One region of the Rhizobium sp. 01T437 genome, then DNA from elsewhere that is predicted to be linked to it. Evidence: riboswitches for the same ligand, from Rfam matches in the RefSeq annotation. Region 1 holds a riboswitch; the other holds the start of a gene.

Region 1 (5,135 bases):
AGGAGCGCCGCAGGGCCGAGAAGGCGGCGGAAAAGCCTAAGGCGCAGGAGACTGCGGCTGCCGCTCCTTCCTCCTCGAAGGTCAAGCTCTCCTACAAGCAGAAATTCGCACTCGAAAACCTGCCGAAGGAAATGGCCAAGGCAGAGGCGGAGATCGGCAAGCGTGAGGAGAAGATGGCCGATCCGAATCTCTTCACCAAGGATCCGGCAACCTTTAACCGGCTGGCATCCGAGATGGAGAAGCTGCGCGAAAGCCTGACCAAGATGGAAGAGGAATGGCTGGAACTCGAAATGCTGCGCGAGGAGCTGGAAGGCTGATCCGATAAAAATTTCCTGAAATGTCGGATCGGGTGGTTTTTCTCCGTCCTTGGGCCGAACGTGATCGACGGCATGGTGCCGCCACGTCATAAGGGAGATTTTTCATGCGCATGATTTTTGTGAACCTGCCGGTCAAGGATCTCGTCAAGTCGAAGGAATTCTTCTCGGCGCTCGGCTTTTCCTACAATCCGAATTTTACCACCGACGATGCTGCCTGCATGATTGTCGAGGAAAACATCTATGTGATGCTGCTGACCCACGGTCATTTCCAGCAGTTCATCGAGGGCGATATTGCCGATACGACGAAGGGCAAGGAAGTGCTGACCTGCCTTTCGGCCGGCAGCCGCGATGAGGTGGATGATTACCTCAAGAAGGCGCTGGCAGCGGGCGGCGAGCCCTGGAAGCCGATCCTCGATATGGGGCCGATGTATGGATGCAGCTTCCAGGACCTCGACGGCCATGTCTGGGAAATCATGTACATGGACATGTCTGCTGCCGGTTGAGCCGGTCTTTTCAAAGGTCTTTCGCGGACTCCGGCGTCTGGAACCGGATTGTCGGGGTCCGCTTTCCTCACTTTTCCTTGATTCGCCCGCGCCGCGTCATGCGGCATAGAGTGCCGCTCAGCTGGGGATCGTGCCGATCAATGGCGACAAGGAAGAGTTACATGTCTTGCAAATCCTATACCAGAATATTGACGGCGCTTGCCGCCAGCGGCTTCGTCGTGCTTAGCCTTTCGCAGGCGGCGATTGCTCAGGAAAACCAGCGCGTGCGCGTTCGTGGCACGATCGAGAGTCTCAACGGCGACACGCTAACCGTCAAGACCCGCGAGGGCAGCGATGCGACGGTGGCGCTCAAGTCCGGCTGGAAGGTCTCGGGTATCAGGAATGCTTCTGTCGATGATATCAAGGTCGGCGATTTCGTTGGTGTCGCCTCCTTGCCGAAGGGCACAGGTCCCGATGGCGCGATCGAGGTGTTGATCTTCCCGGCCGCGATGAAGGGCACCGGCGAAGGCAGCCGTCCGTGGGACGTGCAGCCGAACAGCTCGATGACGAATGCGACCGTCAGCAATGCGGTCAAGGCTGTCGACGGCCACACGATCACGCTCACCTATCAGGGCAAGGAAAAGACCATCTCGATTGCTGAGGGTACGCCGATCGTCACCTTTGCGCCGGCAACGAAAGATGATCTGAAGCCGGGTGCCGGCGTTATCGTCATGGCGGAAAGGGCAGCTGACGGCAGCATCTCGGCCGCGCAGGTCGCCGTCGGCATCAACGGCGTGATGCCGCCGATGTAAGCTCTCCTGGAGTAATTCCAGCCAAACCGCTGCACACTTCTCCTACTGGAATTGATCAGAGCGCCGGGGCAGGAGCTGCCGCGGCGCTCGATCCTGCAACGGACGCTACCGGTTCATCACCGGATTTCGAAGGCAGCGCCAGCAGATGCAGTGTGCGCGGATGCAGCGCTTCCAGATAGGTCTCCGAGCGGCCGATATAGATCATGCCGGTATCCGGCATCGTGGCAAGCAGCTTCGTCATCGTGTGCTGCCATTCCGGCTCCATGCCTTCGAGCACTTCGTCGAAGACGGCCCAGCGCGGCTTGACGAGGAGCAGGCGGGCAAAGCCGATTGCCTTCTGTTCATCGGCATCGAGAAGCTTGTCCCAGCGCGCGCGGCTATCGAGGCGGGCGACCAGCGAATGCAAGCCGGCAGCCTCAAGCGCAGCTTCGATGGCCGCCGTGTCATAGGCTTCGGGTTTTTGGGGGAATGCGATCGCCTCGCGCAGCGTTCCGCCCGGCACATAGGCGACCTGGGGGATGAAGAGGATGTCGTCAATCGGCGGCAGGCCTATTGTGCCTTTGCCGCAGGGCCAGAGGCCGGCCATGGCCTGGAAGAGCAGGCGGCGGTTCACGCTGTGATCGCCGTTGATCATCACCTTTTCGCCGGCCCTGATCGTCACATCCGTTTCGCGCATCTGGAAGCCGCCGCAATCGTCGATATCCTCGCCAAGCTTGGCAACGATGACGATATCCTTCAGCGTCAGCCTGTCGGGCGCGGTTTCCTCGTAGACGATTGCGTCCTTCAAATCGAAGCCATCATCCATCTCCTGAAGCGCCTGGCGGAAATCGGTGACGCGCATCAGCGTGGCGCGCCATTCGGCAATCGGGCCGAAGTTGGCGACATACCAGCGCAGCGCCGTATTGACCTGGTTGAAGGCGCCAACCGACATCATCAGCTGGCCGAAAGTGAGCCCGCCGGAGAAATAAGCGGGGGCTGCAACAATGATCGGGATAACGATAACCAGCCAGCCATAACCCGCCGAGACCCAGGTCAAGTTGGTATTGGCCATGGCGAGCCGCTTGATCACGGTAAGGACGTTGCTGATATCGCCGTTGATGCGCTTGCGCTCGTTCTCTTCGCCGCGCGCCACTGTTATCGCCGGCATGTTCTCGTTGGCATGCATCAGCGCAAAGCGCAGTTCGGCTTCCTTCGAGAACCGGTCGGCATTGAGCTTGACGAGCTTACGGCCAACGACCTGGCTCAATAACGAGGCCGATGCGGCGTAGAAGATCGCCGCCCAGACCATGTAGCCGGGGATGGTGAAGCTGTGGCCGCTGATATGGAAGATGAAGCCGCTCGAAAGTTCCCACAAGACGCCGATGAAACTGACGAGCAGGATGGTCGATTGCAGGAGGCCGAGAGCGAGGTTGGTGGTGCTTTCGGCAAGATTGCGGGAATCTTCGTGAAGGCGCTGGTCCGGGTTAACGCCGAGGATGCCGATGGTGGAGAGCTTGAGGGCGCGCTTGCGCTCCAGCCACTGATCGACGAGATCGCGTGAGAGGCCTTCGCGCATGTAGAGGGCGGTCATCTGGTTCAGCCATGCCTGCAGCACGTTGAGCAGCAACAGCGCACCGGCGATCATCGCGAAGACTTCGAGCTGGCGGAAGAACTCGCCGAGATCACGACGCTCGAGGGAATCGTAGAAAGGGGCGTTCCATTCGTTGAGGATCACCTGTCCATAGGCGGTCATTAGGATGATGACGACAAGCAGGATCGCAAGCCCCACGACCTTGCCGCGAACCTGCGAATTCCAGAATGCGGAGAACATCACTCCAAGCCGATATGTCAGGCTGAGATCATACCCCACCCGGTCCTGACTCTGGATGCCCTTCCCTCCTTTTACGTCATTTTTCATTATTTTTTCCAAAATCGCCCATCACACCATTAATAACATGGGGGCGTTACTGGTCCATCAACAGATTCCACCACCCATAAAGAAAGCGTGATGGCTTGTGCAGCTGTCTCTATTGACAGTTGATTCGCAGCGCGACTGGCGCTAATTAAGATATATCGTGGTGATTTGGCCGGCCGGCTTGCAGCCACGTTAAATAAATCGCTAAAGGGCCGCGTGCGGACCGGTAGCGATTCTTTCGCCGCCGGTTTTTTATTTTGATCGAGTTGACCGCAATGCCCATCAAGATCCCCGATACGCTGCCTGCCTTCGAAACCCTCGTGAACGAGGGCGTGCGGGTGATGACCGAAACGGTGGCGATCCGCCAGGATATCCGCCCCTTGCACATCGGGCTGCTCAACCTCATGCCGAACAAGATCAAGACCGAGGTGCAGATGGCGCGGCTTGTGGGCGCATCGCCGCTGCAGGTGGAATTCTCGCTGATCCGCGTCGGCAACCACAAAGCCAAGAACACATCTGAAGAACATCTGCTCGCCTTCTACCAGACCTGGGAGGAAGTGAAGCACCGCAAGTTCGACGGCTTCATCATCACGGGCGCGCCGATCGAGACGCTGCCTTACGAGGACGTTACCTATTGGAAGGAAATGCAGCAGATTTTCGACTGGACACAGACAAACGTCCATTCGACCATGAATGTCTGCTGGGGTGCGATGGCGGGGATTTATCATTTCCACGGCGTGCCGAAGTATGAACTGAAGGAAAAGGCCTTCGGCGTTTACCGCCACCGTAATCTCAAACCCTCTTCCGTTTATCTCAACGGCTTCTCTGATAATTTCGAGGTTCCGGTGTCGCGCTGGACCGAGGTGCGCCGGGCCGACATCGAGAAGGTCGACGGCCTCGAGATCCTAATGGAATCGAGTGAGATGGGCGTCTGTCTAGTCCACGAACCGAAGGGTCGGCGGCTCTATATCTTCAATCATGTCGAATATGATTCCACGTCTCTTTCGGACGAATATTTCCGCGACGTGAATGCTGGCGTGCCGATCAAGATGCCGCACAACTACTTCCCGCATAACGATCCGGCGCTTGCGCCGCAGAACCGCTGGCGCAGCCACGCGCATCTGCTTTTCGGCAACTGGATCAATGAGATCTACCAGACGACGTCCTACGATATCGAAGAGATCGGATCAGACATCTGAGCGTCACCGGGCAGGTTTACAAATAATGCCGCCGCATTTCTGCGACGGCATTTTGTTTTCCGGCCTCGCCCGGTTGCGGTTTGCAGGAAATGGGGGCAGGTTCCGGTTCCTGAATCCTAGGGATGGAGTGAGCGTCGATCATGACGAACAAGTTGGAACGGGAAGTTTTCGGACAGACGAAGGACGGGGAGACCGTCCATCGCGTCGTCATCCGCGGCGGCGGACTGACGGTCAAGGTATTGAGCTGGGGCGCAGTGATCCAGGATATCAGGCTCGAGGGCCATGATGCGCCGCTGGTGCTCGGCTTCGAGGATTTAGGCAGCTACCTCTCGCATTCGCCTTTCTTCGGCGCGACGCCGGGACGCTGTGCCAACCGCATCGGTGACGGCAAGTTCACGCTCGACGGCAAGGACTACCAGCTCGAACTGAAC
Region 2 (5,692 bases), on a different contig from region 1:
AACAGATAAGTGAGAAAGACAGCATGTTCATGGCAATATGCTATGGCGCGATGCTGACGTTCTCGATCTTCGACAAGGGGCCGACGGATGCCTTCATCTATTTCCAGTTCTGAGAACATCGCCGCACGGCGTCGCCAGTATGACGAGCGTCTTATCTCGATGGCACAGGGCCCGCGGGACTGGATATTCATAGCCTCGATCGGTGCAGCCGCCTTATTTTTCTTTGTGCTGTGGAGCCTCGCAATCCCGTACCTTCCAAAATACCTTCCAACACTCAACCAATCGGAAGGCAATCGGCAGGTCATCGTGGATTTCGAGCGAGATGACATCTCGTCAATTACACTCGCCGGTACATCCCTACTCTACCGGCTCTCCTCGCGCCTTTTCGACGTAAAGACGGCCAACGTTTCCTTACCTGGGCAGTCGCCAGTGTCGAGTGCGATGATTGCGTCAGAAAGAAACCCCAGGATACTCGTTATCGAGATAAATATCCTAGATCGCCCACGCAATCTTGAACTTGAGGGATTTGCCAGGCGTATCTTTTCGCCGCCGCTCGGTCTGCAAGCTTTAAACTTCGCTTACAGCCCGGTTCGATCAGTCGTATCTCGCGCATTCGACCTCGATGTGATCGTTGATCAGCAGGCAAGGGCGACAGCGGATGCGGCGCGACAACTTATCGATCGAACACCGGAGCCACTAAACTCCGGCGAAGCTGTTTCGTCAGCGGCAAGGGCGCTGAATAAGCGGCCCGTCGATGGGACGATAAGCCAGTCTGCGCAAGATTTGCGGGCGATTGCAGACCGGATCGAAACTTCAGGAGGCAAGGCCTTCTATCTTCTCATGCCGATGCATCCTCTGGTCGCTGCGACTGAATATGAAACGCGGAGTAAGGATGCGATGATCGCCGCTGATCCAAAATTCAGCGATCGGTTGCTCAAGATTGATTGGAATGACGAAATCCGATGGGAACCGGATGGCGCTCACCTCGACGCAAGATCAGCCGCGATTGTCGCGCGACAGCTTGAGCAAGTCATTGCCAAGCAGACTAGGTAGCGGTGCGATCTAACCGCAAGCACCGTTGGTCGCATATTGGTGAGGATGCGATCGACATCGGCACCGTTTCTATCGTGAGCTTTCCACGATTTGCGGTACAATGGCACCGTGCTGCGGAAAGAAAGGCTTCCAATATGAAACTGATCGCACTTGGCCTGATCGGCGCGCTGGCGCTCGCTGGCTGCACGACTGTCGAATATACCGGTCCCGGCATCGAGCCCATCCCCGGCAGCATCACCTATAACGGCCAGCCGCGCACCAAACTGACGAAGTCGCCTGTCGGCTCGACTTTCCCGCATAATTTCATCGATCAGTACGGCCGTCAGGTCGAAGAGACCTATATCATCCGCCCGGATCGCACGCTGGCGATCGCTCACCGCCAGTACCGGCCGATCAACATTTTCGGAAGAGATTGAGAGATGTAACTGGAGCGGGTGAAGGGAATCGAACCCTCGTATTCAGCTTGGGAAGCTGCTGCTCTACCATTGAGCTACACCCGCCTGATGGCTTGAGACTTCCAACAGATGGCCGCCGCTGTCAAGTGACGGCGCCATCGGGCATCAAATGCGAAAATGCTTCGACAGTTTGAGGCCCTGGGCCTGATAGTTGGAACCGAGGCCCGAACCGTAGAGGCTCGACGGCTGTTCCTGCATGTGTTCGTAGATCAGGCGGCCGACGATCTGGCCGTCCTCCAGGATGAAGGGCACTTCGTGGCTGCGCACTTCCAGCACGGCGCGGCTGCCGCGCCCGCCGGCCGGCGCATGGCCGAAGCCGGGGTCGAAGAAGCCGGCATAGTGGACGCGGAATTCGCCGACGAGCGGATCGAAAGGTGTCATTTCCGCCGCATAATGCGGGGGAACGTGCACGGCCTCACGCGAGACGAGGATATAGAACTCATCCGGGTCGAGGATCAGTTCAGTGCGGCCGCGGCTATAGAGCGGCTCCCAGAAATCGTAGATATCGTGCTGGGCCTTCTTGTCGACGTCGACGACGGCCGTGTGGTGTTTGCCGCGATAGCCGATCAGGCCTTCTTCGTCGCCCGTCAGATCGATCGACAGCGCAATGCCGCCGCCGGATACGTTCGGCAGCTTGGAGGCGACGAGCGTTTCCGTTGCGTGCAACTTCAAAAGCTCCGGTTCGCCCAGAACCGAATGGCCGACGCGGAAGCGGATCTGTGACAGGCGCGAGCCGCGGCGCACGACGATGGGGAACGTGCGCGGGCTGATTTCGAGATAAAGCGGGCCGGAATAGCCTGATGGGATCTTGTCGAATTCCTGCGCGTAATCGGTGATGACGCGCGTGAAGATATCGAGGCGGCCGGTCGAACTCTTCGGATTGGCCGAGGCCGACATGTCGGCCGGCAGATCGAGGCGCTCCATCAGTGGTACGATGTAGACGCAGCCGGTTTCCAGCACCGCGCCTTCACTGAGGTCGATGACATGCAGGCTCAGCCGGTCGAGCTTGTCTGAAACGAGATGGGACGGGCCGGGCATGAAGCTGGCGCGCACACGGAAAGCCTTGGCGCCCAGCCGCAGATCCAGACTGGCAGGCTGGATCTGGTCGCGGTCCAGCTCGCGCTCGCTTTGAAGACGCCCCGTCTCAAACAGCGCGGCAATTGCGCGGTCGGCCAAAATTCCAGTTTCGCGAGCCATCATGCTCCATCCATAATTTGCAGCCGACAAAACCAAAGTCGGGGAATTGACGCAAGCTTAGAACGGCAGTATTGCAAATTTATCCCGTGGTGATTTGGCCGGTCGGCTTGCAGCCACGTTAAATAAGTGGCTAAAAAGACCGGGTTGAAAACCGGTCTGCATTTGCGGCCGGTTTTTTTGTTGTTTGAAAGTGGTGATGGCATGAGCAAGACTTGGCGCCCGGCAACCCAACTCGTCCACGGCGGAACGCTCCGCTCGCAATATGGTGAGACATCCGAGGCAATCTATCTCACGCAGGGTTTCGTCTACGATACGTCGGAAGCGGCAGAAGCGCGCTTCAAGGGCGAGACCGAAGGTTTCATCTATGCGCGCTACGGCAGCCCGACCAATGACATGTTCGAAAAGCGCATGTGCATGCTGGAAGGCGCCGAAGACGCGCGCGCCACCGCTTCCGGCATGGCCGCCGTCACCGCCGCCATTCTCTGCCAGCTGAAGGCCGGCGATCACATCGTTGCCGCGCGCGCCCTCTTCGGCTCCTGCCGCTGGGTCGTCGAGACGCTGGCGCCGAAATATGGCATCGACTGCACGCTGGTCGACGGCCGCTATCTGGAGAACTGGGAAAAGGCAATTACGCCGAAGACCAAGGTGTTCTTCCTGGAAAGCCCGACCAACCCGACACTGGAAGTGGTCGATATTGCTGGTGTTGCCAAGCTCGCCAACCAGATCGGTGCGAAGGTCGTCGTCGACAACGTCTTTGCGACGCCGCTCTTCCAGAAGCCGCTGGAGCTCGGCGCTCATATCGTCGTCTATTCCGCGACCAAGCACATCGACGGCCAGGGCCGCTGCCTCGGCGGCGTGGTTCTTTCCGACAAGGAATGGATCGACGAGAACCTGCATGACTATTTCCGCCATACTGGCCCCGCCATGTCGCCCTTCAATGCCTGGACGCTCTTGAAGGGCATCGAGACGCTGCCGCTGCGCGTCAAGCAACAGACGCAGAATGCCGCAAAGATCGCCGATTTCCTCGCCGATCAGGGCAAGGTCGCCAAGGTCATCTATCCCGGCCGCAAGGACCATCCGCAGGCCGATATCATCGCCAAGCAGATGACCGGCGGCTCGACGCTGGTCTGCTTCGAACTGAAGGGCGGCAAGGATGCGGCGTTCGCGCTGCAGAACGCGCTGGAGATCGTCAAGATTTCCAACAATCTCGGCGATTCCAAGAGCCTGATCACCCATCCGGCGACGACCACGCACAAGAACCTGACGGACGAGGCGCGTGCCGAGCTCGGCATTTCGCCTGGCACCGTGCGCCTGTCGGCCGGCATCGAAGACACGGACGATCTCATCGAGGATTTCGCCCGCGCGCTCGCCAAGGTCTCGGCCTGATCTTCTCCAGCATCGGCCCGAAAATCGGAATCGATTTTCGGGCCGATGCGTAGTTTCAAAGAGCAGAGCGTCCTTTGTGCGTTCGAAAGGACGCACGGCGTTCTAGGCACGGCAGCGGAAAGCACCGCGGTCGTGGCATTTGCCTTGAAATTAACACTGAGAGTTAGGCTTAATGAACGAAAGGCGGTCCAACCGGGGGTGGTGAGGCCGCGATCACTGTACCGTTTCTTGACGGCAGAGGCCTCTTATAAGATACGGGTAACATATCCTGACTAAGGTGTAAGGCATGTATCGCGCCCTCACACGAGATATCGAAGTCGTTGTCGAGCCGTTTTATCTGGAGGAGCAATCCGATCCGGAGGACGATCGTTACGTCTGGGGTTACCGTGTGGTCATCAGCAACAATTCCGGCATCGCCGTGCGTCTCGTCAACCGCTACTGGAACATTACCGACCAGAACGGGCAGATCGACGAGGTCAGCGGCCCCGGCGTCGTCGGCGAACAGCCGCGGCTGCAGCCAGGTGACACCTATGAATATTCCTCCGGTTGCCCGCTTGATACGCCATCCGGCCTGATGTTCGGCCACTACCAGATGGAGACGGACGAAGGCGAGATGTTCAATGTCGACATACCCGCCTTCTCGCTGGATTCACCCGGCCTGCTCAGGGTGCTTAACTAAAGCGCGGCGCGATCTTTCAGATTCGCTTACCACGCTTTAGACCTTGTTTTCGCATGTCGTTATCGCAAAACCGCTGCACAGTTTTGCGCAACATGCTTTTAGTCACTCCGCCGCTGCAACTTCGTGCACCGGGAAGCGGTAGGTCGTGGAGCAGAACTCGCAGGTGACCGAGATCTCGCCGTTTTCCTGGCTCGCCTCGATTTCCTCGGCGCTGAAGCCCTTCAGCACGCCACCGATCTTTTCCCGCGAACAGCTGCAACGATCGAAGACCGCTCGCGGTTCGTAGACGCGCACGCCGCGCTCGTGGAAGAGGCGGAAGAGCAAGCGCTCGGTGCCGACAAGCGGATCGGTCAGTTCATCGGCATCCACGGTTTCAACGAGCGAGCGGGCTTCCGTCCAGGCATCATCCTCGACATGGGCGCGCGCAGCCGTGTCACCATCACCGCCGTGAAGATCGGGCCGGCGCATACGCTCCGGCGCTTCCGGCAGGAACTGGGCGACGAGGCCCCCTGCCCGCCAGCGGTGACGCGGCTTACCGTTCTCGTCGCGGTCGAAGAGCTCGGCGGCGGCAAGGCGAACACGCGTCGGGATCTGCTCCGACTGGCGGAAATAGACGCCGGCAATGTCTTCCAGCGAGGTGCCGTCAAGCGCCACGATGCCCTGATAGGGCTGGCTGAACTTGCCCTGGTCGATGGTGAAGGCGAGCACGCCCTTGCCGAGGAGCTGTTCCGGCTCGGTCTCGCCCGATGCGATCGCCTGATCGAGCAGCGCCTGATCGAAACGGGCATAGGCACGGACATTCTCCGGCGTCGAGAAATCGGCGACCAGCAGATCGACGGGGCCGTCGCTCTTGGTCTGGACGGTGAACTTGCCGTCGAATTTCAGCGAGGTGCCGAGCAGCACGGTCAGCACCACCACTTCC

The links. Region 1 has a riboswitch for S-adenosylmethionine ahead of metA (homoserine O-acetyltransferase MetA). Riboswitches for the same ligand answer to the same signal wherever they lie in the genome.
Region 2: another riboswitch for S-adenosylmethionine. It lies ahead of AC1DM5_RS13655 (O-succinylhomoserine sulfhydrylase); the one in region 1 lies ahead of metA (homoserine O-acetyltransferase MetA).

Annotation. Positions count from the first base shown of each region.
Region 1 covers NZ_JBFTPM010000005.1:210,016-215,150, forward strand. The annotation lists gene AC1DM5_RS11880 (ABC-F family ATP-binding cassette domain-containing protein) at 1-317, shown strand, start outside; gene AC1DM5_RS11885 (VOC family protein) at 422-820, shown strand; gene AC1DM5_RS11890 (DUF5666 domain-containing protein) at 982-1,611, shown strand; gene AC1DM5_RS11895 (ABC transporter ATP-binding protein/permease) at 1,667-3,508, opposite strand; SAM riboswitch at 3,656-3,733, shown strand; gene metA (homoserine O-acetyltransferase MetA) at 3,781-4,704, shown strand; gene AC1DM5_RS11905 (aldose epimerase family protein) at 4,845-5,135, shown strand, end outside.
Region 2 covers NZ_JBFTPM010000006.1:122,083-127,774, forward strand. The annotation lists gene AC1DM5_RS13630 (MBOAT family O-acyltransferase) at 1-113, shown strand, start outside; gene AC1DM5_RS13635 (hypothetical protein) at 88-1,053, shown strand; gene AC1DM5_RS13640 (hypothetical protein) at 1,188-1,469, shown strand; tRNA gene AC1DM5_RS13645 (tRNA-Gly) at 1,480-1,553, opposite strand; gene AC1DM5_RS13650 (2'-deoxycytidine 5'-triphosphate deaminase) at 1,614-2,708, opposite strand; SAM riboswitch at 2,782-2,860, shown strand; gene AC1DM5_RS13655 (O-succinylhomoserine sulfhydrylase) at 2,907-4,091, shown strand; gene apaG (Co2+/Mg2+ efflux protein ApaG) at 4,378-4,770, shown strand; gene AC1DM5_RS13665 (Hsp33 family molecular chaperone) at 4,873-5,692, opposite strand, start outside.